Regions from separate parts of the Streptomyces sp. NPDC043726 genome, predicted to be linked through region 3. Evidence: riboswitches for the same ligand, from Rfam matches in the RefSeq annotation. Region 3 holds a riboswitch; each other region holds the start of a gene.
The links. Region 3 has a riboswitch for cyclic di-AMP ahead of AC068Z_RS03095 (C40 family peptidase). Riboswitches for the same ligand answer to the same signal wherever they lie in the genome.

Region 1: another riboswitch for cyclic di-AMP. It lies ahead of AC068Z_RS12770 (transglycosylase family protein); the one in region 3 lies ahead of AC068Z_RS03095 (C40 family peptidase).
Region 2: another riboswitch for cyclic di-AMP. It lies ahead of AC068Z_RS34175 (M23 family metallopeptidase); the one in region 3 lies ahead of AC068Z_RS03095 (C40 family peptidase).

The regions. Positions count from the first base shown of each region.
Region 1 covers NZ_JBWKCI010000004.1:96,916-106,339, forward strand. The annotation lists gene eno (phosphopyruvate hydratase) at 1-1,094, opposite strand, end outside; gene AC068Z_RS12770 (transglycosylase family protein) at 1,424-2,119, opposite strand; cyclic di-AMP (ydaO/yuaA leader) riboswitch at 2,124-2,289, opposite strand; gene AC068Z_RS12775 (LysM peptidoglycan-binding domain-containing protein) at 2,487-3,479, opposite strand; gene AC068Z_RS12780 (cytochrome P450 family protein) at 3,864-5,174, opposite strand; gene AC068Z_RS12785 (hypothetical protein) at 5,171-7,309, opposite strand; gene AC068Z_RS12790 (nucleoside triphosphate pyrophosphohydrolase) at 7,351-8,352, opposite strand; gene AC068Z_RS12795 (SurA N-terminal domain-containing protein) at 8,565-9,227, opposite strand; gene AC068Z_RS12800 (hypothetical protein) at 9,354-9,424, opposite strand, start outside.
Region 2 covers NZ_JBWKCI010000014.1:125,126-134,549, forward strand. The annotation lists gene AC068Z_RS34160 (DNA gyrase/topoisomerase IV subunit A) at 1-1,544, opposite strand, end outside; gene AC068Z_RS34165 (M16 family metallopeptidase) at 1,829-3,220, shown strand; gene AC068Z_RS34170 (M16 family metallopeptidase) at 3,217-4,605, shown strand; cyclic di-AMP (ydaO/yuaA leader) riboswitch at 4,820-4,984, shown strand; gene AC068Z_RS34175 (M23 family metallopeptidase) at 4,998-5,762, shown strand; gene AC068Z_RS34180 (GntR family transcriptional regulator) at 5,975-6,661, shown strand; gene AC068Z_RS34185 (HPr family phosphocarrier protein) at 6,800-7,081, opposite strand; gene AC068Z_RS34190 (bifunctional acetate--CoA ligase family protein/GNAT family N-acetyltransferase) at 7,259-9,424, shown strand, end outside.
Region 3 covers NZ_JBWKCI010000001.1:676,106-685,529, forward strand. The annotation lists gene pcrA (DNA helicase PcrA) at 1-705, opposite strand, end outside; gene AC068Z_RS03090 (ScyD/ScyE family protein) at 769-1,845, opposite strand; cyclic di-AMP (ydaO/yuaA leader) riboswitch at 2,112-2,283, shown strand; gene AC068Z_RS03095 (C40 family peptidase) at 2,292-3,476, shown strand; gene AC068Z_RS03100 (tellurite resistance/C4-dicarboxylate transporter family protein) at 3,676-4,686, shown strand; gene AC068Z_RS03105 (hypothetical protein) at 4,664-5,017, opposite strand; gene AC068Z_RS03110 (C40 family peptidase) at 5,433-6,494, shown strand; gene AC068Z_RS03115 (LuxR C-terminal-related transcriptional regulator) at 6,507-7,217, opposite strand; gene AC068Z_RS03120 (ATP-binding protein) at 7,214-8,506, opposite strand; gene AC068Z_RS03125 (PspC domain-containing protein) at 8,687-9,424, shown strand, end outside.

The DNA.
Region 1 (9,424 bases), on a different contig from region 3:
GAGCGGTGGGACATCATGCACTTGAAGCCGTTGCGCTGGGCCATCTCGACGGCGTCCAGGGTCTCGGTCAGCGAGCCGATCTGGTTGACCTTGACGAGCAGGGCGTTGGCGGAGCCCTCCTCGATGCCGCGGGCGAGGCGCTCGGGGTTGGTGACGAAGAGGTCGTCGCCGACGATCTGGACCTTGTCGCCCAGCTTCTCGGTGATGGTGTTCCAGCCGGCCCAGTCGTCCTCGAACAGCGGGTCCTCGATGGAGACGAGCGGGTACGCCTCGACGAGCTCGGCGTAGTACTCCGTCATCTCGGCGGCGGAGCGGTCCTTGCCCTCGAAGGTGTAGACGCCGTCCTTGTAGAACTCGGAGGCGGCGACGTCGAGGGCGAGGGCGATCTGCTCGCCGGGGGTGTAACCGGCCTCCTTGATGGCCTCGATGATGAGGTCGAGGGCGGCGCGGTTGGACTCCAGGTTCGGGGCGAAGCCGCCCTCGTCGCCGAGACCGGTGGACAGGCCCTTGGTCTTCAGCACCTTCTTGAGGGTGTGGTAGACCTCGGCGCCCCAGCGCAGCGCCTCGGAGAAGGACTCCGCGCCGATCGGGGCGATCATGAACTCCTGGATGTCCACGTTGGAGTCGGCGTGCGAGCCGCCGTTCAGGATGTTCATCATCGGCACCGGCAGCAGGTGCGCGTTCGGGCCGCCCAGGTAGCGGAAGAGCGGGAGGTCGCTGGCCTCGGAGGCGGCGTGGGCGACGGCGAGCGAGACGCCGAGGATGGCGTTGGCGCCGAGCGAGCCCTTGTTGTCGGTGGCGTCCAGGTCGAACATCGCCTGGTCGATCAGGCGCTGCTCGGTGGCGTCGTAGCCGACGAGCTCCGGGCCGATCTGCTCGATCACGGCGAGGACGGCCTTCTCGACGCCCTTGCCGAGGTAGCGGTTGGGGTCGCCGTCACGGAGCTCGATGGCCTCGAAGGCACCGGTGGAGGCACCGGACGGAACGGCGGCACGACCCGTGCTGCCGTCGTCGAGGCCGACCTCGACCTCGACCGTGGGGTTGCCTCGGGAGTCCAGGATTTCCCGGGCTACGACGACGTCGATGGACGGCACGAGCATCTCCTTCATGGGATGTGACGCTGGAAGTGCGGGGCACGTGAGCCTTGCGACTAGAGCCTAACCGCCTGAGGGACATCGGCCAGCCGACCGACCGTCCCGTGGACAAGGACAGACGGTACCCATTGTTTCTCGCCGGAACAAAGGATCCGTGAACTACGGGAGAAGAACTGCTCGTAGAAGGACCGCTCACAGAAGAAACCCCGCCCCGGTGCGTACGGGGGAACACGCACCGGGGCGGGGAGCCCGTGGGGACGGGGGTGACCCTCACGAGGCCTCCAGTATGGAGGACCCGGATAGGAGGGCCCTGTGGTTCGGCTACGGGATTACTTGAGGTGCAGCTGCTGACCGGGGTAGATCAGGTCGGCGTCCTCAACGATGTCCTTGTTGAGCTGGTAGAGCTTCTCCCAGCCGCCCTTGACGTCGTGCTCCTCGGCGATGGTGCTGAGGGTGTCGCCCTTGGTGACCTTGTACTCGCCGTCGCCCTTCTTGACCTTCTTGCCGGTCGGGGTGGTGACGGTCTTCTTGGCGGCCGGGCGCTCGGCGGAACGGGAGGCGGGCTGCTCGGTCTCACGCGGCGCCGGGGTGCTGCTCTCGGTGCTCTCGGTGCCCTCGGAGGAGCCGGAGGTGCTGGAGCCGCCGTTGTACGCGGCGCTCGACAGGCCGACGCCGCAGTGCGGCCAGGCACCCTTGCCCTGGCCCGCGAGAACCTTCTCGGCGATCTCGATCTGCTGCGCCTTGGAGGCCTGGTCGGCGGTGGAGGCGTAGGCCGTACCGCCGTACGCGGCCCAGGTGGAGGCCGAGAACTGCAGGCCGCCGTAGTAGCCGTTGCCGGTGTTGATGGACCAGTTGCCGCCGGACTCGCACTGGGCGACGGCGTCCCACTCGGAGGCGGTGGCGGCGGAGGCGTTGCCGGCCGCCATCAGCGGGGCGGCGACGGCGGCGCCGGTCACACCGGCGATGGCGATGGCGCGAGTGGCCTTGGACGGACGACGGTGCTTGCCCTTGCCGGAAAACAGCATGGATCGATCCCCTCACCGACGCCTGCGAGGTGAGCTGTCGGGTTCGGGCCGGTTGAGTTGCCCGGCCGTACACCTTTCGGCGTACGGCTCCACCCCAAGCCGCTCCGGTCAACCGACCGGCGCGGCGCTTACCTTGGGTCCCCCGCTCCTGCCTACGGCGCATGACGCGACGACTGTTCCCGTACGGCCACCGGCAGGATTCGGCGTGCGGCAGTCGGGGCCCGCTGCTTGCGAGCGGTCATGACCGTAGACAGGCGATCCGCGGAATTTCAAAGACGATCAGGGCTTCTGAGACTCATCCCACACTTTCGCCAAAGCGGACATTCGGCGCGAAGCGTGACGCGAACTGGCCCTGGTTTTCGACCGGTTAGTCCGCTACTTCAAGGGTCTGACCGGGAGTGATACGGCTGGGGTCGGGGCCGATGGCCGACTCGTTGGCGGCATAGAGCCCGCGCCATCCGCCGCTGAGGTCAAGGGAGTCGGCGATGCTCGCGAGGGTGTCGCCGGCGCGCACGACGTACGACCCGTCCGCCCCGCTCTCGTCCGCGGGCTTGCCGCGATGACGGCCGGCGCCGGTGTCGACGAGGACGGAATCGCTCCCGACCCAGAGGATGTTGTCCGAGTTGTCCAGCCCGGAGATGCCCGTGAACAGACCGTCGGCCTCGCGCGAGGGGTCACTCTCGGACGAGCCGGACGAGCCGGACGAGCCGGACGTCCCGGACGAGCCGGATGATTCGGACGAGCCCTTCGATCCCTTGGACGCGGAAGCCTCCGCGGATTCGGTTGACTTGTCCGACTTCTTCGGATTTGCCGACTCGGACGAGCCCGTCGACTCCGGCGAGCCGCTCGACGCTTCGGGCGACGCGGAGGCGCCGGGGTCCGTCTCGGAGTCGGAGTCGGCGTCCGAGTCGGCCGCGGACTCGGAGGCATCACCGCCGAGGGAGTCCAGCAGGCCGGACGAACCGGACGAGCTGGATGAGTCGGATGATTCAGACGAGTCGGGCGAATCCGCCTCTTCCTCGACGCCCGTGTCGACGCCGACCGAACCGGACTTGGGGTCCAGACCGGAGAGCGGGCCACAGGTGGGCCAGGCGGCGAGCCCCTGGTCGGCGAGGATGCGCTCGGCGACGGCTATCTGCTGGGAACGGCTGGCCTGGTCCGCGCTGTCGGCGTACGTCGTACCGCCGTACCGCTCCCAGTTCTCCTGGGTGACCTGAAGGCCGCCGTAGTAGCCGTTGCCGCTGTCCTCGCTCCAGGAGCCGCCGCTCTCGCATTCCGCGACCCTGTCCCACGTGTTGCCCTCGGCGGCGCTGGCGCCCGAGGCGCCGAGCAGCGGGATGGCGATGGCGGAGCCGGTCACTCCGGCCGCGACGATGAGAGCCGGAGCCTGGCGGGGGCGACGGTGACGACCGTTCCCGGAGAGCATGCGGGTGCCTTTCGAAGACAGCGGGGACCGACGCGGCGCCGGTGGGGCGAGGCGTCGCGTTGACGAGTGAACGTATCGGCAGACGATCACTTGTCACAAGTTAATGCCGCACAGATCACGTGAAGATCACGGACTTGAGGGTGTGTCACGTTTGACCTGACGGCACCTCAGGGGGAGGTAGGCGTGCACTCGACCGGAAGGGGGAGTTCCGGCACAGGGGGTGAACTCGGCCAAAGGGGGAGTTCAGGCACGGGGGGTGAACTCGACCAAAGGGCGAATCTCAGTCGGGGGGCGTGAACTCGACCGGGAGGGCGAATCTCAGTCGCGGGGCGTGAACTCGACCGGGAGGGTGCGCAGTCCGCGCATGATGAGGCCGCCGCGCCAGCGCAGGTCGGTGGGATCGGCGGCGAGCCGGAGGTCCGGCAGCCGGGTCAGGAGGGTGGCCAGCGCGGTCTGGCCCTCCAGCCGGGCGAGCGGGGCGCCGAGGCAGTAGTGGATGCCATGGCCGTAGCCGAGGTGCTGGTTGTCGCGCCGGGCCAGGTCGAGGGTGTCGGGCTCGGCGAACCGGGCCGGGTCCCGGTCGGCGGCGGCCAGAACGACCAGCACGGGGTCGCCGGCGGCGATGTCCTGGCCGCCGATGGTGAGCGGCCGCGTGGCGAACCGCCAGGTGGCCAGCTCGACGGGACCGTCGTAGCGGAGAAGCTCCTCCACGCCGGTCTCCAACAGGCCCGTCTCCCCCGCGGCCAGGGACCGCTGGAGCCGGGTGCGCTGCTCGGGGTGGGTGAGCAGGGCGAAGGTGCCGTTGCCGATCAGGTTGACCGTGGTCTCGAAGCCGGCGAAGAGAAGGATGAAGGCCATGGCCGCGGCCTCGTTCTCGGTGAGGTGCTCGCCGTGGTCGGAGGCGCGGATGAGACCGGAGATCAGGTCCTCGCCGGGGGCCGGCTCGGCGGGCAGCGCCTCGCGCTTGCGGTGGATGAGCTCGGCGAGATAGCCGCGCATCTTCTTCACGGACCGCGCGACACCGCCCCGGGGTCCGCCCTGGTGGCGGATCATCATGCCCGCCCAGTCCCGGAAGTCGTCCTGGTCCTCTGGGGGGACGCCGAGCAGGTCGCAGATGGCGTAGATGGGCAGCGGGAAGGCGAACTCGTGGATGAGGTCGGCGGAGCCCCGGTCGGCGAACCGGTCGATGAGACGGTCGGTCAGCTCCTGCACCCGCGGGGCGAACTCGGCGACCCGGCGGGGCGTGAACGCCTTGCTGACCAGGCGGCGCAGCCGGGTGTGGTCCGGCGGGTCGATGTTGAGCAGATGCGTCATCAGCTCGGCCTTGCGCTCACCGGGGATACCGGTCTTGCCCTTGGCGTGGGCCGGCTCGTCGTGGTGCTCGGGGTTCTTGCTGAGCCGCTGGTCGGCCAGGGCCTGCTTGGCATCGGCGTACCGCGTGACCAGCCACGCCTCCACACCGCTGGGCAGCCGTGTCCGGTGCACGGGGGCGTGCTCCCGCAGCCAGGCGTACGCCGGGTAGGGATCGGCGGCGAACTCCCAGGTGAACAGCTCGGGGGCCGGGGGTCGGGTGGCTTCGGGGGCTGCGGAGGGGGCGGGGGTGGGGATGGGGGTGGGGTGGTCGGTCACTCCTTGACGGTATCGGGCGGTGGGGCGGGGGTCGCTTCGGGTGACGGCCGGCTGTGGCGACGGGCGAGTACGACGGCCATGCTGACGGCGCGCCGGACCGACAGCTCGGGACCGGGAAGCGCCGGGTGCTCCGGGTCCGGCGTGTAGTGCTGCGTCATGACGGCCTCGAAGCCCTTGTCCCGCAGGGCTGCTCGGAGCGCGGGGACGACTTCGGCCGCGGCGGCACCGCCGTTCCTGGCCGCGCTGCCCAGCCAGTGCAGGGCACGCTCGAGGAAGAGGAATCCGAGCTCCTCCACCGGTTCGTTGTTTCCCGCCTCCACGGCGGTCCGGAGGTGGGGGATGGCCTCGTCGGGGTCGCCCCGTCCGAGGAGGAGATACCGACCGAGCATGTGGGCCTTGCCCGGGTCGTCCTCCGCGACCTTGCCCCACCAGCGCCGTGTCTCGGGGTCGTCTCCGGCCCAGGTCGACAGGACGGCGAGGAGCAGCACGGCCTGCTGGTCGCCCGCCTCGGCCGGGCCCCGTAAGGCGTCGCGGGCCGCCCGGGAGACCTCACCGCGCTCCGGCAGCTCCCGCTCCGCCGCCACCCGGGCCATGGACCCCCACACACGGGGCGTCAGGGCCGGCAGGTCGGGGCAGCGGCTCGCGTCCGCGACAAGCGTCCCGCTCGCCCGCCAGGTGCCCGCCTCCTCCCCGGGGACGAGCAGTCCGCAGACCTCGAGCCGGGGCCGGGTCGCCCAGTCCAGGTCCTCCTGCGAGAGGGGGCCGTCGAGGACCAGCGGACCGTAGATCGCGCGGGTGTTGATCAGGTGCTCCCACGCCTCCGGCGGCAGACCGCTGGTGAGCCCGCAACGGGCCGCGTCGACGGCGGCGCGCACCAGCAGATGCCCGTTCGCCCGCCCGCCCGGACGGCTCGCCCGGCGCCACTCCTCCCAGAGCAGGGGGCCGACCGCGAGGAACTCCGTGACACCGAGGCCGCCCCGCCACCGCGGGACGTCCGTCAGCCGTCGGTCGTCCGCCCGCGCGAGACGGGCGAGTTCGGCCTCGCTCCACTCGCAGGTCAGATCCACCGTCCGGGCACCACGCAGGGCACGCGCCGTCGGATGGTCGCCGAAGCGGTGTGTCTCGTACGCCGTGTCCCGCATCGTCGCGAGGACGAGCGCGCCCCCGTGGACGAGCTGCGCCAACGGCCCCGCCACCAGCCCCCGTTCGTCGAGGTGGCTCTCCAGGTCGTCGAGCCACACCACGTAGGCCGTGGCGGGGTCGCGACCGCGTAAGGCGGCGGACAGCTCGGGCAGATCCGTGCCGGGGTGTGCGTCGAACAGCCGGGTGCTGTCCTCGGCGTTGCGGTTGAGCGCGGCCCAGGCGGTCATGGTCTTGCCGGACAGGGACTCACCGGTGACGATGACCAGACCGCCCTCGCGCAGCCCCTCGGTGACGAGCATGTCGAGCTCGTCATCACTGTCGCGCGGGACGTACGGCGGCATCTTCGCCTCGTCGCCGAAGGCGGAGACGGGCCGTACGCCCAAGGTCTTGCGCCGGAACTCGAAGAAGCGGGGCCAGCTGTCGGCGGTCGCCGCCGGGGCCGCGGTGCCGTAGTTGTGCTGTACCCCGATGACGGGGCCGTGGAAGTTGGCCCGGCGGAAGTCGACGTGGTCCTGGGCGGTGGGCACGGGCGGCTGAACGATGAAGTCCAGGGCAGCCTGGTCGATGACTCCGCGGGCCTCGATGGAGGGTCCCGGCGCGGGGACCGGGACAGGCCCGCCGAGGACTTCGCCGCACTCCCCGCAGTAGATGTCACCGGCCTCCACTCCGGCAGCGCAGGACGGGCAGGTGCGGAAGGCGACGTCGGGCCTGAAGTCCTCTATGAAGCGGTGAACCTCGTTGGCGATGACTCCCCGTTTGAACGCCATACGGATCTTGGACTTCCAGATCAGCGCCGCGTCCCGCGCGGAGAGCGTCCCGCTGTACACATCACGCCGGAAGCTGTCCAGAGTCGGGCCCACGTCCTCCTTCATGGCCATGCCGTAGATGTGGACGAACGTCGGCCTGACGCGCTCCTCCCAGTGGTCCGAGCCCATCGACGCCACCAGAACCCCGGCCGCCGCACCCGCCAAATCGTCCAACACACCTGACATTTGAGCCCCCGTGCCCGAACCCGACCCTGGAGGCAACCGTACTAACCTTCACGCCCCCCGTCCTCCAGTCCTTCGGCCACCCGCACCGCGTCCCGGTACGCCCGGCCGGCCGCCCGCAGCGCCGCCTCCGGATCGACGCCTTCCGCCTCGGCGCGCACCGCGAGGGCGAGGAGGTCGTAGCCGATGCCCTCGGTCTGCGGCAGCGGCACGTCCAGGCCGGCGGTTCTGACGCGGGAGGCCAGCTTCGCCGCGAGGGCGAGGCCGGGCTGGCCGAGAGGGATGCCGTCGGTGACGGACTCCCTTCGTTTCTCCTCCGCCTTGGTGCGCAGCCAGTGCTCCTTGACGTCCTCGGGGGTGGCGGCGGTCTCGTCCCCGAAGACATGCGGGTGGCGGTGGATCAGCTTGGCGATGATGGTGCCGGCGACGTCGTCGACGGAGAACGGCGCGTCCGGATCCTCCTCGGCGATCCGGGAGTGGAAGACGACCTGGAGGAGCACGTCCCCCAGCTCCTCGCGCAGTTCGTCCCGGTCCCCCTCCTCGATCGCCTCGACGAGTTCGTACGCCTCCTCGATGCCGTACTTGGCCAGCCCCTTGTGGGTCTGCTGGGACGACCAGGGGCACTCGGCGCGGATGCGGTCCATGACCTGGACGAGGTCGAGCAGGCGGGCGCCCGGCAGGTCGTAGGAGGCGGGGAGCAGCTCCAGGTCCGGCATGCTGACCTGGCCGGAGCCGGCGAGGCGGGCGAGGCCGTCGGTCAGCGCCGGGTCGCCCTCGCCGGTCGCCACGACCACGACGGTGCGGCCGCCGGCGCAGGTGTCGACCAGGTCCTGGGCGGTAGGGGCGGCCTCGGCCACCTGTATCCCCGCCTCGCGCAGATACGGCAGCTGAGGGTGCGCGCCGTCCGCGCACAGCACGCTGTCGGCGGAGCGCAGCGCCTGCCAGGCCGGCCAGGACAGCAGGCCGGGGGCGACGCGATGGCTGGTGGTGAGCAGGACGATACGGCCGGGATCGGCCGGGGCGGCTGCGGGGCTGGTGGTGTTCACGGTTCGAAGCTAACGCACGGCGGTGACGGGGCCGGTCGGGTTTTCCACAGGTCAGGGTGTGGAGTGTGATCGTATGACCGCACGGCGCGGCACAGGGGCCGGTGGCAGCGCGCCGTGCCGTCGTCCGCCGCTTCCCGCTGCGCCGCTTCCCGCCGCGCCGCTTCCCGCTACGCCGCTTCCCGCCGCGCCGCTTCCCGCTACGCCGCTTTCCGCTACGCCGGCTCCTGCGACCCGGCTGCCGTCACGTCACGCACCCACGGCGTCTTGGCGTCCACGCGGCTGCTCTTCTGGACGTCCCAGGTGCCGTAGCGCGGGTTGAGGTCGACGCCGAGCTTCTCGGAGGCCTCTGACAGGGCCTTCCAGAACTCCGGGCGGGTGGTGTCGGTGCCGAGCTTGGCGGCGAGCTTCTGGGCCTCCAGCTGGAGGCGGAGGTTCTCCTCCAGGCGCTGCGGGGCGACGCCGTACTCCTGGAGCCACGCCGTCTCCAGCGCCTTCGCGCCGCCGGCCTGCTGCTCCAGGCCGCTGCGCATCTGCTGGATCTCCTTGCGGCTGACGGTGACCCCCGCGTCCTCGGCGGCCTGGTGCAGCACGCGGTCCAGGACCATCCCGTGCAGGGTGTCCCGGGTGAGACTGCCGGTCCGGGCGACGGCCTGGGCGTACTGCGCCTCGTCCGTCACGACCGCGCGCTGGGCCGCGCGCACCTCGTTCACCCGGTTCTCCAGCTGGGAGACGGTGATCCGCTGCTCGCCGACGACGGCCGCCGCGCCGGGATGCGCATCGTTTCCGCAGGCGGTGAGCAGGGGCGCCGCCGCGATCGCGGCGGCGAGGAGGAGCGCGGTGCGACGGCGGCTGGTACGGCTGCTGCGGCGGTGCAAGGGAGCCTCCCGGTCGGAGATTGTGCGACGGTGCACAAAGTCTTGCGGTGATCGATGGTAGGCAGTGGCCAAGCTCTGGCCAACCCATTCGACCAACGATTCACGAGGACTTCGGGCACCGGCGCGCTAGGGCTCGACGGTGTCTCGAGCGCCCGGGGGGAATTCGTTGCCGTCGCGGTCGGTGACCGTGGCGAACC
Region 2 (9,424 bases), on a different contig from region 3:
GCCACCTGCAGCGGCACGGTCGCCGCCGGGGCGCCCGCCGACTCCAGCAGGACCGTACGCCGCTCGGTGCCGAACTTCTTGGCCACCGAGGCCAGTTCGGCGGAGACCAGCTTGCGCAGCTCCGCGTCCGAATCCAGGATCCGGGTCAGCTCCGCGATCTCCTCGTTGAGCCGGTCCTTCTCCGCCTCCAGCTCGATGCGGTCGTACTTGGTGAGCCGGCGCAGCGGGGTGTCCAGGATGTACTGCGTCTGGACCTCCGACAGCGAGAAGCGCTCCATCAGGCGCTCCTTGGCCTGCGCGCTGTTCTCGCTGGAGCGGATCAGCCGGATGACCTCGTCGATGTCCACGAGGGCGGTGAGCAGGCCCTCCACCAGGTGCAGGCGGTCGCGCCGCTTGGTGCGGCGGAACTCGCTGCGGCGCCGGACGACCTCGAAGCGGTGGTCGAGGTAGACCTCCAGCAGCTCCTTCAGGCCCAGGGTGAGGGGCTGGCCGTCGACCAGGGCGACGTTGTTGATGCCGAAGGACTCCTCCATCGGCGTCAGCTTGTACAGCTGCTCCAGGACGGCCTCCGGCACGAAGCCGTTCTTGATCTCGATGACCAGGCGCAGGCCGTGCTGGCGGTCGGTGAGGTCCTTGACGTCGGCGATGCCCTGGAGCTTCTTCGAACCGACCAGGTCCTTGATCTTGGCGATGACCTTCTCGGGGCCGACCGTGAAGGGCAGCTCGGTGACGACCAGGCCCTTGCGGCGGGCCGTCACGGTCTCCACCGACACCGTGGCGCGGATCTTGAAGGTGCCGCGGCCCGTCTCGTAGGCGTCGCGGATACCGGCGAGGCCCACGATCCGGCCGCCGGTGGGCAGGTCGGGGCCCGGGATGTGCCGCATCAGGGTGTCCAGATCCGCGTTCGGGTGGCGGATCAGATGGCGGGCGGCCGCGATGACCTCGGAGAGGTTGTGCGGCGGCATGTTGGTGGCCATGCCGACCGCGATCCCGGAGGCGCCGTTGACCAGGAGGTTCGGGAACGCGGCGGGCAGCGCCACCGGCTCCTGCTCCTGGCCGTCGTAGTTGGGCGCGAAGTCGACCGTGTCCTCGTCGATCGACTCCGTCATCAGGCTCGTCGCCTGCGCCTGCCGGCACTCGGTGTACCGCATGGCGGCCGGCGGGTCGTCGTTGCCCAGCGAGCCGAAGTTGCCGTGGCCGTCGACCAGCGGCACCCGCATCGAGAAGGGCTGGGCCATGCGCACGAGCGCGTCGTAGATCGACGTGTCGCCGTGCGGGTGCAACTTACCCATGACCTCGCCGACCACGCGCGCGCACTTCACATAGCCGCGGTCGGGGCGCAGGCCCATCTCGTTCATCTGGTAGACGATGCGGCGGTGCACCGGCTTGAGGCCGTCACGGGCGTCCGGCAGGGCGCGGGAGTAGATGACCGAGTACGCGTACTCGAGGAAGGAGCCCTGCATCTCGTCGACGACGTCGATGTCGAGGATCTTCTCCTCGTACGAGTCGTCGGGCGGCGGGGTCTTCGTGCTGCGGCGGGCCATCGCTGCCTGGGCTCCTTGCTAGACGCGTGAACTGGATCTGACGCGGACCATTGTGGACCGCGGCACTGACAACCCGGACCAGGACCCGGTGTCGGCCCTCCGGCCCGGCGCGGAGGGGCACCTCCGCTCACGGCTGCCCGCAGGCTACGCGATCCGCCGCCGGCATCCGCCCTCGGCGTACGCGGCCCGGGAACTTCGCCGAGCCCTCGCACGCTTGCATACAGTGGCAGGACCGGCAGGAAAACCGCGGTTTCCAGACCGCGTCCGCGATCGGAAGGACGTACATGCCCATGGGTCACACGGCCACAACCCAGGCAGGCTCCGGCGGCCTGACAGCGACCGAGCACCGCCTGGCCAACGGCCTGCGCGTGGTGCTCTCCGAGGACCACCTGACCCCGGTCGCGGCGGTGTGCCTCTGGTACGACGTCGGCTCCCGCCACGAGGTCAAGGGACGTACCGGCCTTGCTCACCTTTTCGAGCACCTGATGTTCCAGGGCTCCGGCCAGGTCAAGGGCAACGGCCACTTCGAGCTGGTGCAGGGCGCCGGCGGCTCGCTCAACGGCACCACCAGCTTCGAGCGCACCAACTACTTCGAGACCATGCCCGCCCACCAGCTGGAGCTCGCCCTCTGGCTGGAGGCCGACCGCATGGGCTCGCTGCTGGCCGCCCTGGACGACGAGTCGATGGAGAACCAGCGCGACGTCGTGAAGAACGAGCGCCGCCAGCGCTACGACAACGTCCCCTACGGCACGGCCTTCGAGAAGCTCACCGCCCTCGCCTACCCGGAGGGCCACCCCTACCACCACACGCCGATCGGCTCCATGGCCGACCTGGACGCGGCCACCCTGGAGGACGCGCGGGCGTTCTTCCGTACGTACTACGCCCCGAACAACGCCGTGCTGTCGGTCGTCGGCGACATCGACCCGGAGCAGACGCTCGCCTGGGTCGAGAAGTACTTCGGCTCCATCCCCGCCTTCGACGGCAAGCCCGCCCCGCGGGACGGCTCGCTGCCGGAGATCATCGGCGAGGAGCTGCGCGAGGTCGTCGAGGAGGAGGTCCCCGCGCGGGCGTTGATGGCCGCCTACCGCCTCCCGCACGACGGCACGCGCGCGTGCGACGCCGTGGACGTGGCCCTGACCATCCTCGGCGGCGGTGAGTCCTCCCGCCTCTACAACAGGCTCGTGCGCCGCGACCGTACGGCCGTCGCCGCCGGGTTCGGCATGCTGCGGCTCGCCGGAGCGCCCTCGCTCGGCTGGCTGGACGTGAAGACCTCCGGTGACGTCGAGGTCCCGGTGATCGAGGCCGCCATCGACGAGGAGCTGGCCCGGTTCGCCGCCGAGGGCCCGACGGCCGAGGAAATGGAGCGCGCCCAGGCCCAGTTGGAGCGCGAGTGGCTGGACCGGCTCGGCACCGTCGCGGGCCGCGCCGACGAACTGTGCCGCTACGCCGTCCTGTTCGGCGACCCGCAGCTCGCCCTCACCGCCGTGGGGCGCGTGCTGGAGGTGACGGCCGAGGAGGTCAAGGAGGTCGCCAAGGCCCGGCTGCGCCCCGACAACCGCGCGGTGCTGGTCTACGAGCCGACGGTCCCCACGGAAACCGTCGAGGAACCCACCGAGGACCTCGAGTCCCAGGCCACCGTGGAAGCAAGCGACGAGAACGAGGAGACGGCCAAGTGACCGAGCTCGCCCCGATGGAGTTCCACCCCCAGCCGCAGGCGGGCGAGCCGAAGGTCTGGGCCTTCCCGGCGCCCACGCGCGGGACCCTCGACAACGGCCTGACCGTGCTGCGCTGCCACCGCCCGGGACAGCAGGTCGTCGCCGTCGAGGTGCTCCTGGACGCCCCCCTGGACGCCGAGCCGGCCGGCCTCGACGGCGTCGCCACGATCATGGCGCGCGCCTTCTCCGAGGGCACCGACAAGCACACCGCCGAGGAGTTCGCCGCCGAACTGGAGCGCTGCGGCGCCACCCTCGACTGCCACGCGGACCACCCCGGTGTACGTCTCTCCCTCGAAGTGCCGGTCTCCCGCCTGCCCAAGGCGCTCGGACTGCTCTCCGACGCCCTCAGGGCGCCCGCGTTCGCCGACAGCGAGGTCGAGCGGCTGGTCGCCAACCGGCTGGACGAGATCCCGCACGAACTGGCCAACCCCTCCCGGCGCGCCGCCAAGGAGCTGTCCAAGCAGCTCTTCCCGGCGACCTCGCGCATGTCGCGTCCGCGCCAGGGCACCGAGGAGACCGTCGCCGCCATCGACTCCCCGGCCGTACGCGCCTTCTACGAGCGGCACGTGCGCCCCGCCACGGCCACCGCCGTGGTCGTCGGCGACCTCACCGGAGTCGACCTCGACGCGCTCCTGGCCGACACCCTCGGCTCCTGGACCGGCTCCCCGGCCGAGCCGCGGCCCGTGCCCCCGGTCACCGCCGACGACACCGGCCGCGTCGTCATCGTGGACCGCCCCGGCGCCGTCCAGACCCAGCTCCTGATCGGCCGCGTCGGTTCCGACCGGAACGACCGTGTGTGGCCCGCGCAGGTCCTCGGCACGTACTGCCTCGGCGGCACCCTCACCTCCCGCCTGGACCGCGTCCTGCGCGAGGAGAAGGGCTACACCTACGGCGTGCGGTCCTTCGGGCAGGTCCTGCGCTCCGCCCCGGACGGCACCGGTGCCTCGATGCTCGCCATCAGCGGCTCCGTGGACACCCCCAACACCGGTCCCGCCCTCCAGGACCTGTGGACGGTGCTGCGCACCCTCGCCGAGGGCGGGCTCACCGACGCCGAGCGGGACGTCGCCGTGCAGAACCTCGTCGGGGTGGCGCCGCTGAAGTACGAGACGGCCGCCGCCGTGGCCGGCACGCTCGCCGACCAGGTCGAGCAGCACCTGCCCGACGACTACCAGGCCACGTTGTACCGCCAGCTCGCCGCGACCGGCACCGTGGAGGCCACCGCGGCGGTCGTGAACGCCTTCCCGGTGGACCGTCTGGTGACGGTTCTGGTCGGGGACGCCGCGCAGATCAAGGAGCCCGTCGAGGCCCTCGGAATCGGTGAAGTCACCGTCGTGACGGCCGAGTAGACACACCCTCGGTTGTGAACGCGCGGCGACGCGCGTGTGGGGCCCTGGTGACGGAAGCGCCACCAGGGCCCCTTTATGTCCGAATTGAGGGAGAGGTTGCCTGTCTGACCTGTGGCATGCGCTACAAAAGCCGTGATCCGTTTGGGGATTGAAAGTTGCCCCGTTTAGCGTCATCCGGGCTGTCCGTCAGGCAGTGCGCCGCGACCGCGGCACCGGACAGTCATCGCCGAGTCCCCGTACGGCGCAAGCCAGGGGAGCCGGGGACCCCACCGTAGTCCCTGGGGTGAATCGGACGCCCGCGCCCAGCGCGAGGGGGTCCGTAGGAGACCTTCCTGCTCCGAACCCGTCAGCTAACCCGGTAGGCGAGAAGGAAGGAAAGGACCAGCCACTTCATGGCGTTCACCCGCGCCACCGGGAAGCACCGTCGTCCCAGCCGGATGCAGCGCACCACCGCCCGCGCGGCGGGCGTCGCGGCGCTCACCGCCACCGGCGTCGTCGGCACCCTCGCCGCCCCGGCCCTCGCCGCGGAGCCCTCCGCCGAGCAGACCGGCATCACCCCCGTCATCACCATCGGCGGCTCGATCGCCGACGAGATCGACGCCCAGGCCGCGGCCCAGCAGCAGGCCGCCGAGGAGGCCGCGGCGAAGAAGAAGGCCGAGGAGGCCGCCCGCGAGCGGGCCGCCGAGGCCGCCAAGGAGGCCCGCGAGGCCAAGGAGCGCGCCGCCCGCGAGGCCGAGCGCAAGCGCCTGAACACCTTCGTCTCGCCGATCTCCGGCTCCTACGTCTCGACCGGCTACAAGGCCGGCGGTGCCGTCTGGTCCTCCGGCAGCCACACCGGCGTCGACTTCCACGCCGCCGGCGGCACCTCCGTCCGCTCGGTCGGCACGGGCACCGTCGTCGAGGCCGGCTGGGGCGGGGCGTACGGCAACCAGATCGTCATCAAGATGCACGACGGCACGTACACCCAGTACGGCCACCTGTCCTCCATCGGTGTCTCGGTGGGCCAGACCGTCACCCCTGGGCAGCAGATCGGCCTCTCCGGCGCGACCGGCAACGTCACCGGGGCGCACCTGCACTTCGAGGCGCGCATGACCGCGGAGTACGGCTCGGACATCGACCCCGTCGCCTACCTCCGCTCGCACGGCGTGAACCTCTGACCGCACCCGCACCCGCACCCGCACCCGCACCCGCGACCGCGTCCCGGAACCCCGGCTCCCGAGCCGGGGTTTTTCGGCGTTTTCGGGGCCCCGCTGTCCAAAAAATATCCATGGATTCCGGTCCGCCGTCGGAAATTCCGAGTCATTGGAATAGAGTCGCTGAACACGCGTCAGTCGTCGACGTTTCACGGGGATTAAAGCGGAGGTCGGTCATGCGTATTCCGGCGCACTCGGTATGCACGGCGATCCGGGACGACATCGTCGCCGGTGTCCACGAGCGCGGCAGCCGGCTCACCGAGGAACTGCTCGCGCGGCGCTACGGCATCTCGCGCGTCCCCGTCCGGGAGGCGCTGCGCACGCTGGAGGCGGAGGGCTTCGTGGTGACCCGGCGGCACGCGGGCGCCTGCGTCGCCGAGCCGACCGAGCAGGAGGCCGCCGACCTGCTGGAGATGCGCACGCTGCTGGAGCCGCTGGGTGCCGCGCGGGCCGCCCAGCGGCGCACCGAGGCGCACCTGAAGGTGCTGCGCGGCCTGGTGAGGCTCGGTCAGGAGCGCGCCAGGCGGGGCAACAGCGAGGATCTGCGTTCCCTGGGCGGCTGGTTCCACGAGACGCTCGCCCAGGCCTCCGGCAGCCCCGCGCTGACCTCGGTACTGACCCAGCTGCGGCACAAGATCGCCTGGATGTACGCGGTGGAGGCGCCGGTCAGCCCCGTGGAGACCTGGGCGGAGCACGGGGCGATCGTGGACGCGGTGGCGCGCGGCGACAGCGACCGCGCGCGGGCCGTCACGGCCGCGCACACGGAGCGGTCCAGCGGCAGGCATCGGCTCAGGCTCCCGGGCCCCGGCGAGCGTGTGAGGAATTCGCAACATCCCGTAAACATGTCGGGCCCGCGTCATTAACACGCGCACCGTATACAAAGAGCAGGTAATTCGCGGGGGACTATTTCTGCTGCCCGAATTCAGAAAAGGCGAAGGGCCCGCCCGGCAATTCGGGCGAGCCCTTCAAAGGGTGCGGCGAGTGCCGCGTCCGCTGAATGCTCAGACGGTCTCGGGGAGTTCCTCGAGGCCCTCGGAGACCAGCTTCGCCAGACGGTCCAGGGCGGCGTCCGCGCCCTCGGCGTCGGACGCGAGCACGATCTCCTCGCCGCCCTGGGCGCCCAGGCCCAGAACCGCCAGCATGGAGGCCGCGTTGACGGGCTTGCCGTCAGCCTTGGCGATCGTCACCGGGACGCCTGCGGCCGTGGCGGCTCGGACGAAGATGGAGGCGGGGCGGGCGTGGAGGCCCTCGGCCCAGCCGACGTTGACGCGGCGCTCAGCCATGTGATGCTGCCCTTCAGGTTCTCAGGTTGTCTAGACCAGTGTTCCACAACGTGAAGCGTGCCCGGTACGGACCCGTGTCCCGTACTGCGTGGTCGCCGGACCGCGGCCTCGGTCCGACACCCGTCCTCCACAGACTGCCTCGCGCCGTTGTCGTACGCGAGCCGTACTCTGGGCCCCATGCAGAGCGCGTCGGACCGGCACGAGTACCCCGCCCACTGGGAAGCCGACGTGGTGCTGCGCGACGGCGGCACCGCGCGCATCCGCCCCATCACCGTTGACGACGCCGAGCGCCTGGTCAGCTTCTACGAGCAGGTCTCGGACGAGTCGAAGTACTACCGCTTCTTCGCGCCCTACCCGCGACTGTCCGCCAAGGACGTCCACCGCTTCACGCACCACGACTTTGTGGACAGGGTGGGACTCGCGGCCACGATCGGCGGCGAGTTCATCGCCACCGTACGCTACGACCGCATCGGCGCCGACGGACTGCCCGCCTCCGCGCCCGCCGACGAGGCCGAGGTCGCCTTTCTCGTCCAGGACGCCCACCAGGGGCGGGGCGTCGCCTCCGCGTTGCTCGAACACATCGGCGCGGTCGCGCGGGAGCGCGGGATCCGCCGGTTCGCCGCCGAGGTGCTGCCCGCCAACACCAAGATGATCAAGGTGTTCACGGACGCCGGGTACACCCAGAAGCGCAGCTTCGAGGACGGCGTCGTCCGGCTGGAGTTCGACCTGGAGCCCACGGACCGCTCGCTCGCCGTGCAGTACGCGCGCGAGCAGCGCGCCGAGGCGCGGTCCGTGCAACGGCTGCTGGTGCCGGGGTCGGTGGCCGTCATCGGCGTCGGCCGGTCGCCGGGCGGGGTCGGGCGCGGCGTGCTGGACAACATCCGGGAGGGCGGGTTCCGCGGTCCGCTGTACGCCGTGAACCAGGCGTTCCCCGAGGAGCTGAAGGAGCTCGCCGGGGTGCCCGCGCACCGCTCGGTGCGCGACGTCGACGGGCATGTCGACCTCGCGGTGGTCGCCGTGCCGGCCGACCAGGTCCCGCGGGTCGTCACCGAGTGCGGTGAGCACGGGGTGCAGGGACTGGTCGTGGTCTCCGCGGGCTACGCCGAGAGCGGGCCCGAGGGCAGGGAGCGCCAGCGTGAACTCGTCCGGCACGCGCGCGCGTACGGCATGCGGATCATCGGGCCGAACGCCTTCGGCGTCATCAACACCTCGTCGGACGTACGGCTGAACGCCTCGCTCGCCCCCGAGATGCCGAGGCCGGGACGGATAGGGCTGTTCGCGCAGTCCGGTGCCATCGGCATCGCGCTGCTGTCCCGGCTGCACCGGCGGGGCGGGGGCGTCACCGGTGTCACCGGGGTGTCGACCTTCGTCTCCTCCGGGAACCGGGCCGACGTGTCCGGCAACGACGTCCTCCAGTACTGGTACGACGATCCGGACACCGATGTCGCCCTCATGTACCTGGAGTCCATCGGGAACCCGCGCAAGTTCACCCGGCTCGCCCGGCGGACGGCGGCGGCGAAGCCGCTGGTCGTGGTGCAGGGCGCGCGGCACGGCGGGGCCGCGCCGCAGGGGCATGCCGTACGGGCGACGCGGTTGCCGCACGCCACGGTGTCGGCGCTGCTCCGGCAGGCCGGGGTGATCCGGGTCGACACCATCACCGAGCTGGTCGACGCGGGGCTGCTGCTCGCGCGCCAGCCGCTGCCGGCCGGGCCGCGGGTGGCGATCCTGGGGAACTCCGAGTCGCTGGGGCTGCTGACGTACGACGCGTGCCTGGCCGAAGGGCTCCGGCCGCTGCCCCCGCTGGACCTGACGACCGGGGCGACGGCGGCGGACTTCCGCCGGGCACTGTCGCGGGCGCTCGCCGACGACACGTGCGACTCCGTCGTGGTGACCGCGATTCCGGCGATCGGGGAGACGTCGCCGGGGGAGGAGGTGCTGGCGGAGGCCCTGCGCTCGGCGGCGGAGGAGGCGCCGGGGAAGCCGGTGCTGGTGGTGCACGTGGAGCTGGGCGGACTGGCGGAGGCGCTGTCCGCCGCGGCGAGCACGGCGCCGAGGGTTGCGTCGCCGGTTCCTCCGTCCGCGCCCGATGCGGAGGTTTCCGGCGCGCCCGGCGCGGCGGGCGAGGACGTTTCCGGCGCGCCCGGCACTCAGGCTGAGGCCGGGGCGGACGCGCGGCCCGGCGCTGACGGGGTGCCGCCTTCGTCGGCTGCGGGGGCCGCCCCAGGCGGCACGACTGCCCGCGGCTCGGGTGGTCAAGGGGCGGCCGGCCCCGCCTCGGCCGGTGTCGAGGGGGTGGCTCGTCCCGGCCCGGGTGGCCTGGAGGTCCCCGGCGAGGCCGGGGCT
Region 3 (9,424 bases):
CTGGGCGAGGGTCTTCTCGAAGCCGTCGGTCGCCTGGGCGGCGAAGTCCTCCTCGTCGATCAGCTCGTTCTTCAGGTTGCTGATCTTGGCGCTGAAGGACTTGGGCGGGTACCGCTTGGGGTCGAGGTCTAGGTCCCGGCAGACGAGGGCCATCAGGCGCTTGGAGTCGGCGGCGTCGTAGATCGAGAAGGAGGACGTGAAGCCGAGCTTCTTGCTCTCCCGGCGCAGGATGCGCACGCACGCGCTGTGGAAGGTCATCACCCACATCGCGTTCGCGCGCGGGCCGACGAGCTGCTCGACGCGCTCCTTCATCTCGCCCGCGGCCTTGTTGGTGAAGGTGATCGCGAGGATCTGGCCGGGGTGCACGCTCCGCTCGGCGAGCAGATACGCGATGCGGTGGGTGAGCACCCGGGTCTTGCCGGAGCCGGCGCCCGCCACGATGAGCAGGGGGGTGCCGGAGTGGACGACGGCCGCGCGCTGGTTCTCGTTGAGCCCCTCGATGAGCGCGGCCGCGTCGATCGCCGGACGCGGGGCGCCGTCGCGGTAGTAGGCGTCCCGGTCCGGCGGCACGTCGAACTTCCCGCCGAACAGATCGTCCGGAACGGGCTCCGGAGCGTGCTCGTCCTCGGGCGGCGGCGGTTCTTCCTCGTGGGCCCGAGGGGCCTGGAGATTCGCCAGGAAGCTGTCGTCAAAGAGGCTGCTCATCGCTCTCCGAGTCTAGGGCGCCCCACTGACAGCCCGCCGCCACCCTGAGGAGATCGGCCGGTTTCAGAAGCCGAGGATCTTCCAGACCTGGCCACCCGGGGTCTTCTCACCTTCCAGGACGGTGCCGTCACGGTCGGCGATCGACCAGGCAGAGACGTAGACCTTGCCGTCGTACGGGTCCACGGCGACGCCCGCCGGGAACGGCACCTTCACGTGCGTACGCCTGCCGTTCGAGACCTTCGTCACGACGCCGCCGAAGAGCTGGCTGACGTACAGGTCGCCGCTGCCGTTGACGGCGAGGCCGCTGATCGGGCCGAAGCCGGACTTCCAGCCGAGGATCTTGCCGCTCCAGGGGTCGACGCGCCACACGCGCGCGGTGGGCTTCTCGGTGAGGCCGTTCAGCTCGCCGACGTAGAGCTTGCCGTCGGGGCCGAGGGCAAGCGACGTGGGGACGGACTCGCGGCCGTTGTGGTCCGGGAAGACCGTGAAGGGGCGGGCCTTGCCGGACCTGGAGATCTCGACGAGGTCGTTGCCGGCCGCGTCCGCGACGATCTTCCGGCCGTCCGGGAGGGCGAGGACGGCGTACGGGTTGGACTCCAGGCTCGCCTTGTGCGGGTTGTGCTTCAGCTCCACGGCCGACACGTCGGCGGCGATCCTCGCCTTGCCGTGGCCGACGCGCAGCAGCTTGCCGAGGGTGTTCCAGGGCGGGCTGGCCGGCACCCCGGCCTCCGGCGGCACGAAGGTCTCCACGCCCCACACCTCGCCGTACAGGGCGGAGACACCGTCGACGCCGGTGGCGAATCCGCCGTCGGGGGCGGCGCCCGAGGGCAGCCCCTTCACCACCCTGTGGTGCTTCCACGCGCCCCCGTCCCAGTAGATCTTGGTGACGGCCGAGGTGAGCCCGACGCAGGTCTCCCCCTCCGGCCCCTCCCCGATGCACTTCCCGCCGCCCCGGCCCGCCTCGGCGACGTACAGCCTCCCCTGGTCGTACGAGAGCTGGCGCGGGTTGTCGAGCCCGCTCGCGATCACCCGGACGACCGGCCGGCCGTCCCCTCCCCCGCTCGCGCCGGCGGGCGCGACGCCCGCCGTGGCGGCGAGCGCGACGCCCGTGGCGACGACGAGTGACGTGCGCTTCCTCATGCCCTTACCCCCTACTCACCACCGCGGCTCACACGACCGCGGCTGGCTGGAAGCTAGCGCCCGGAAGCGGGCGGAAGACGTCACTCCGGAGGAAATACGTACATGTCGATGCAGATCAGTCCGCATTGGCCACGCCCCGCGATGCCCTGACCTAAGGTCACGAAAATGTATCGGGCATATCACCCATCAACCTTCACAGGGGCCACACGAGTTGGCTACCGTGCCGGTCAGGCCGTACGACCCCCACCGGCGAACCCCGCCGGGCCGCGCGGCCTCCGCCGAGTCCGTTGCCCGCCCACGGCAACCGGAGCCGGGGACCCAACCGACATTGGGGTGAATCGACCCGACTCCCTTACCGGGACGAGGTCGTAGGGCAACCCTTCCTAACCACCCGCCCGAACCCGACAGCTAACTCGGTAGGCGGAGCACGGAAGGAGTCGCCTCCCTTGGCGTCGCACCGCAAGTCGCGTCCCGCCGGTACGCGCGTAGCAGGCATACGCACCCCTGCCCTGGCCACCGCGGCCCTCACCTCCGTGGCCCTGCTGTCCCAGACGGCCGACGCCAGCCCGGCCGCGGACGACAAGCCGAGTCTCGAAGAGGTCGAGAAGAAGGTCGATGACCTCTACCGCCAGGCGGAGACGGCGACCGAGAAGTACAACGCGGCCAAGGAAAAGACGGCCAAGCAGCGCAAGCAGGTCGACACGCTCCTCGACGACGTCGCCAAGCGCACCCAGAAACTCAACGACGCGCGGGAGGAACTCGGTTCCTTCGCCGCCGCGCAGTACCGCACCGGTGCCGCCGCCCCCGACACCGCGACCTTCCTGCTGGCCGACACCCCGCAGGACTACTTCGACCAGACCCAGCTGATGAACCGGATGACCGGCCGTCAGAAGGAAGCGGTCGACGACTACGTCACGCAGCAGTCCGAGACGATGAAGAAGCGCCAGGAGGCCACCGAGAGCCTCCAGACGCTGAACGAGTCGCAGAGCGATCTGAAGACCGCCAAGTCCACGGTCCAGAAGAAGCTCTCCGACGCGCGAAAGCTGCTCTCCGAACTCACGGCCGAGGAGAAGGCGCGGCTCGCGGAGATCGAGCGCAAGAAGCAGGAGGAGGCCGCGCGCAAGGCGGCCGAGCTGGCGAAGCAGCAGGCGGAGGAGCAGCGCCGCCAGGAGGCCGCGGAGGCGGCACAGCAGCAGGAGACCGGCTCCACCGGTTCCGGCTCCACCTCGACCGGCACCGGCGAGTCCGACTCCACGGCGGACTCCTCCTACGCCACGAAGGCCGAGAAGGCGCTCGCCTTCGCCCGCGCGCAGATCGGCAAGCCGTACGTCTGGGGCGCCACGGGCCCGGACTCCTACGACTGCTCCGGCCTCACGCAGGCCGCCTGGAAGGCCGCGGGCGTGGACATCCCCCGCGTCACCTACGACCAGGTCAACGCCGGCACCACGGTCTCCCTCGCCAGTGCCCAGCCCGGCGACCTCGTCTTCTTCTACGACGACGTCACCCACGTCGGCATCTACATCGGCAACGGCATGATGATCCACGCCCCGAAGCCCGGCACGTACGTGCGCGAGGAGTCGATCTACTACGACGGCGAGGGCTCGATCCACAGCGTGGTCCGGCCCGCCTGAGCCACGGCGGCACGCGCGCGGGGCTTCCTTTCCGGTACCCCCGCGTGACGGGGGCTTCCCTTTCGGCGCCCCCGCGTGAGCCCCCGCTCTCCCGTGCGGCCGACCTCGGAGCCACACCGCACGCGCGCGTGGGTGCTTTCGTGCCCCACGCGCGCGTGGCCCGCCGGGAACGCGCCCGGTGCTCCATAGCATCGGCCGCATGCCCGGCACCTCTGCCCTTCGCTCACTCCGCGCCTGGTGGGCGCCGCGTCCTCCGGCGGCCGGTGCCGCGGTGATGGCGACCGGCATCATCTCGGTCGGCCTGCATCTCACCGGCTACGAGGTCCTGTCCCGGATCGCCCTGGCCGTGGGCTGCGTCGCCTGGCTGGGCCTCGCCGGGGACTTCGTCGTACGGCTGGTGCGGCAGCCGGAGCGCTGGCGGCAGGAGGCCGGCACGCCCGCCGCGCTCACCGCCGTCGCGGCGACGACCGTGCTCGGCACCCGCTTCTCCCTGCTGGGCTGGCAGTACCTTGCCGAGGCCCTGCTGGCCCTGGCCGCCCTGCTGTGGCCGGGCCTGCTCTACGTCGTCGTACGGCACTGGCGGCGCCCGATGCCCGGCGGGGTGTTCCTCGGCTGTGTGGCCACCCAGGGGCTCGCGGTGCTCGGCGCCGTCCTCGCCGCGGCGGAGTCCTCCGCCTGGCTCGCGCACGCGGCGCTGGTGCTGTTCTGGCTGGGCCTCGTCCTCTACGCCTGCGCCCTCGCCCTGTTCGATCCGCGCCAGGTGCTGGACGGCGCCGGTGACCAGTGGGTCGCGGGCGGCGCGCTGGCCATCTCCGCGCTCGCCGGTTCCAAGCTGATCGCCGCCGACGGCCCGCGGCTGTACCTGTGGAACGAGGACGCCGACGACGTCCTGCACACGGTCACCGTCGCCCTGCTGGTGCTCGACCTGGCGTGGTACGCCGTCCTCGCCGTCGCCGAGCTGGTCCGGCCGCGGCTGCGCTACGACGTCCGCCGCTGGGCGACCGTGTTCCCCCTCGGCATGACGGCGGCGGCGACCCTGTCGGTGGCCACCGCCGTCGATGTGTCCTGGCTCGAGACCCCCGGCGAGGTCCTGCTGTGGATCGCCGTCGCGGCCTGGCTGGCCGTCGCCGTGGGGGCGGTGCGGGAGGAGCGGGCCTACGCCGCCGCCGCGACCGCGGACGCCGAGCTCACGTCCACAGCACCGCGATGAAGATGTTCGCCGTGGTGAGCAGGCCCACCAGGCCGAAGAGGTTCTTGTCCACCTTCTCGTCGTCCCGCTTCACGTAGACGAGACCGAGGATCACGATCAGCAGGGCCAGCTTCACGCCGATCTTGACGTTGTCGACGGTCTGGTCGTCCGCCTGGTTCAGCCCGACCAGGATCACGCCGGTGACGAGCATCGTCGCCGCGCCGTGCAGCATCGCCGGCACGAACCGTGCGGTGCCCTGGCCCATCGCCTTCATCTGGGTGAGGAAGCCGCCCAGGAGCGAGGCGATACCGATGATGTGCAGGCCGACGAAGAGATGGATGAGTACGTCCATGAGGCCGGAGCCTAATCAGGGGCCTGCGGGGCGCCCGACACCGGCCCACCCCCACGGCGGCCGATCTTGCATATATGCGCTCCATAGCACCCCGCCGTTCCCACCCGCCCCCGAAACCACGACATCGGTCATCGCACAGCGTGAAGGCGACCGCCCCGATCGCGGATCACGGTCACATACGGTCACCCAGCGATCCCCTCATGGCAGTTCCGCACAACGCGTTACCAAGCCGACACACCCAGGTTTAGCGTCCTCCCCCAGGTGACCGGCTCCCCACCGCCGCCCGGGCCAGGGGCGGCAGCCGGACACCTCCGCCGAGAAGGTCCGGCGGCGGCCGGCTCCCCCTGTGCGGGCCGCCGCCGGACCTGCAGCTCAGGGCGGTCGTAGCAGTCGTGCGAAAGGACGTGCAGTCCACGTGGCAGCGCACCGCAAGCCCCGACAGCGCTCGGCCGGCGGCAACACCGTCCGTACGGCCGCGACGGTCGCCCTCGCGGGCGCGGCCACCGCTACGGGCTTCGACGGGACCGGGCACGCCGAGCCCGAACTGACACCGGCGCAGGTCAAGGCGAAGGTGGACCGGCTGTACCAGGAGGCGGAGACCGCCACCGAGAAGTACAACGGCGCCAAGGAGAAGGCCGAGGCGGCCGAGGCGCGGCTGAAGTCACTGCGGGACACGGCCGCGCGCAAGACGGAGAAGCTCAACTCGGCTCGGGACGCGCTCGGTTCTATGGCGGCGGCGCACTACCGCGAGGGCGGTCTCGATCCCGCCGTACAGCTCGCCCTCTCCGACGACCCCGAGCGGTATCTGGACGGCGCCGAGTTCGTCGAGCGGGTCGGCACCCGGCAGCGGGCGTCCGTCGCGGACGTCCGCAAACAGCTGCGGGAGATCGAGCAGTTGCGCGGGGCCGCGCACATCGAGCTGGCCTCGCTCACGTCCCGGCAGGCGGAGCTGAAGCGGCACAAGAAGACGATCACCGGGAAGCTGGACGCGGCCAACCGGCTGCTGTCGCGGCTGTCGGCCGAGGAGCGCGCGGAACTCGACGAGGGCACCGACCGTGCTTCCCGCGGGGTCTCGCAGGAGCGCGCGGGGCTCACGGCTCCCGGCTCCGCCACGGCCCAGGCGCCCACCTCCCGCGCGGCGGACGCGGTCGCCTACGCCTACCAGAAGCTCGGCAGCCCCTATGTGTGGGGCGCGACCGGCCCGAACGCCTTCGACTGCTCGGGGCTGACCCAGGCCGCCTACCGCGCCGCGGGCGTCTCGCTCCCCCGCACGACCTACTCCCAGATCGGCGCGGGACGCCGGGTCTCCCGCTCCGAACTCCTCCCGGGCGACCTGGTGTTCTTCTACTCCGGGATCAGCCATGTCGGCATCTACGTCGGCAACGGCCAGATGATCCACGCCCCGAACCCGTCCGCTCCGGTGCGCCTGGCGCCGATCAACGAGATGCCGTTCGCGGGAGCGACCCGGGTGGTGTGAGGCGCTCTGCCGTCAGACCAGCCGCCGGGCCGTCGCCCACCGGGTCAGTTCGTGCCGGTTGGACAGCTGCAACTTCCGCAGGACCGCCGAGACATGGGACTCGACCGTCTTCACCGAGATGAAGAGCTGCTTGGCGATCTCCTTGTAGGCATAGCCCCGGGCGATCAGCCGCAGCACCTCCCGCTCGCGCTGGGTGAGGCGGTCCAGGTCCTCGTCGACCGGGGGCGCGTCGGTGGAGGCGAAGGCGTCCAGGACGAAGCCGGCCAGCCGGGGCGAGAAGACCGCGTCGCCCTCCTGCACCCGGAAGATCGAGTCGACCAGGTCGGTGCCGGTGATCGTCTTGGTCACATAGCCCCGCGCGCCGCCCCGGATCACGCCGATCACGTCCTCCGCGGCATCCGACACGGACAGCGCGAGGAAGCGCACCGGCTGCTCGGCGTCGGCCATCAACGGAGCGCAGCGGCGCAGCACTTCGACCCCGCCGCCACCGGGCAGATGCACATCGAGGAGGACGACCTCGGGCCGGGTCGCGGTGATGACCGTGACCGCCTGGTCGACGTCCGCGGCCTCCCCGACGACCTCGACGCCGGTCTGCTCGGTCCGGCCGATCTCGGCCTGGACTCCCGTACGGAACATGCGGTGGTCGTCGACGAGGACCACGCGGACCCGGCGCCCGCCCGCACTGCCGATGGCCTCCGCCGTACCGTTCGCCTCGTCGCTCATGACGTCTTCTCCGCCCTCTCCATCTCCAGTTCGACCTCCGTGCCGCCGTCGGGCACCTGGCGCAGCCGCGCCGTGCCGCCGTGGCGCTCCATCCGGCCGATGATCGATTCTCTGACGCCCATGCGGTCGGCGGGTATCGAGTCGAGATCGAAGCCCGGGCCGCGGTCCCTGACGGACACGAAGACCGTCTTTCCCTCGACCTCGGCGTAGACCTGCACGGCGCCGCCCTCGCCACCGTACTTGGCGGCGTTCACCATCGCCTCGCGCGCCGCCTGCATCTGTGCGCCGATCCTCTCGTCGAGCGGGCAGTCGCCGACCACGACGACCTCTATGGGGACGCCGTGCTTGTCCTCCACCTCGGCGGCGTTGCGCCGGACCGCGTCGGCGAGCGTGGTGGGTTCGTCGGCCTCTTCCTTGCCGGTGCCCTCGGGCTTGTAGAGCCAGGTGCGCAGGTCGCGCTCCTGGGCGCGGGCGAGGCGGCGCACCTCGTTCGCGTTCTCCGCGTTGCGCTGGATCAGGGTCAGGGTGTGCAGCACCGAGTCGTGGACATGGGCCGCGACCTCCGCGCGCTCCTGGGCGCGGATGCGCATCAGGCGCTCCTCGGAGAGGTCCTGGGTCATGCGCACGAGGTACGGCCCCGCGAGGAGCGTTATCCCGACGAGGACCGCGAGGGCCGCCTGGAGCACGGAGCCGAGGTGGGCGGCCGAGCCCTGGAGCACGAAGACGCCGGAGACACCGGCGGTGACCAGCAGCACTCCGCCGGCCGCGCGCAGCAGGGTCAGGGTGCGCCGGCGGCGGCCGACCTCCATCCAGCGGGCCCGGCGGGCGTTGTCCGCCTGCCGCCAGACCAGGGCGACGCCCGCGGCGACGAGCACGGCGGGCAGGAGATAGGCCTGGGCGCCGCTGCCGAGGTTCACACTGCTGACGAAGATCATGGCCACCACGACCATGAGGAGCAGGGCGACGATCTGGCCCTTGTCCGGCTTGCGCGCGACCAGTCTGCGCCGGCCGTCCGCCGAGGTCTCCGCGGTGACCAGGGAGGGCGGCTTCTGTCCGGCGACGCCACCGACGCCGAGCGGCACGAAGAACCAGAAGGCCGCGTACAGCAGCGCGCCGAGGCCGTCCGCCATGAACAGGCCCACGAACACGAGCCGCACCCAGATCACGGGCAGCCCGAGATGCCCGGCGAGCCCCCGCGCCACGCCCCCCAGCCAGCGTCCGTCACTGCTGCGGTAGAGCTTGCGCGGCGGCCGCGGTTCGACGAGGGGCGCGCTTGCGGCTTCCGACATGCCATCGATGGTCACACGGCCGACCGGGCGGAGCATCAGGGTTGACCCCCGAGACTCCCCCGATCTTCGGGCCGCGTGCCGGGTCGAACGCGTCCCCGGCGTCGGCTCAGGGGCGATATCAGGGTCCGGCCAGGGTCGTTCCCACTGCCGCCGGGGCGCCGCGCCCGTCACCATGGACGCATGACTGATCACGAGCACGCCGCGACGGGTCCGGGACCCGGCTCCGGCCCGCGCCCCGCCGCGGGCGCCGGGCCGCAGGATGCCGTGCCCGCCGCGGGCCCGGCTCCCGGCGCGGGCGGAGGCTCGCACACGCACGGGCGGGCGCCCGGGCAGGAAGAGGGAGGGGGCGCTGAGCCGCCCGCCCGGTTCCGGCGGGACCGGCGGCACAAGATGCTCGCGGGGGTGTGCGCGGGGCTCGGCCGGCAGTGCGACATGGACCCGGTGATCTTCCGGATCACCCTCACCGTGCTCTCCGCGACCGGCGGCCTCGGCCTGATCTTCTACGGCTTCGCCTGGCTCCTCATCCCGTACGAGGACGACGAGCAGAACGAGGTGCGCAGGCTCCTGACCGGCCGGGTCGACGGCCAGGCGCTGACGGCGGTGCTGTTCGCGCTGGTCGGCTGCGGAGTCTTCCTGACGATGATGACCAACGGCGGGGTGCTGAGCTTCGCCGTCATACTCTCGCTGCTGCTCGCGGGCGCCGGGTACTGGTCGCGGCAGCGCGGTGGCGCGGACCCCGATCCGCTGGCCGCGCAGGCCGTCGCCGACGCCCCGCCGGAGGCCCAGGCGCCGCCGGTGCCCGCCGCGTACCCCTCCTGGTGGCGCGACCCGATCGTCAAGGACGGCACCCACGACGGCGGCACCGGCTATCTGTGGGGGCCCCGGGACTCCCGCGACCGCGACATCGCGGCGGCGGTG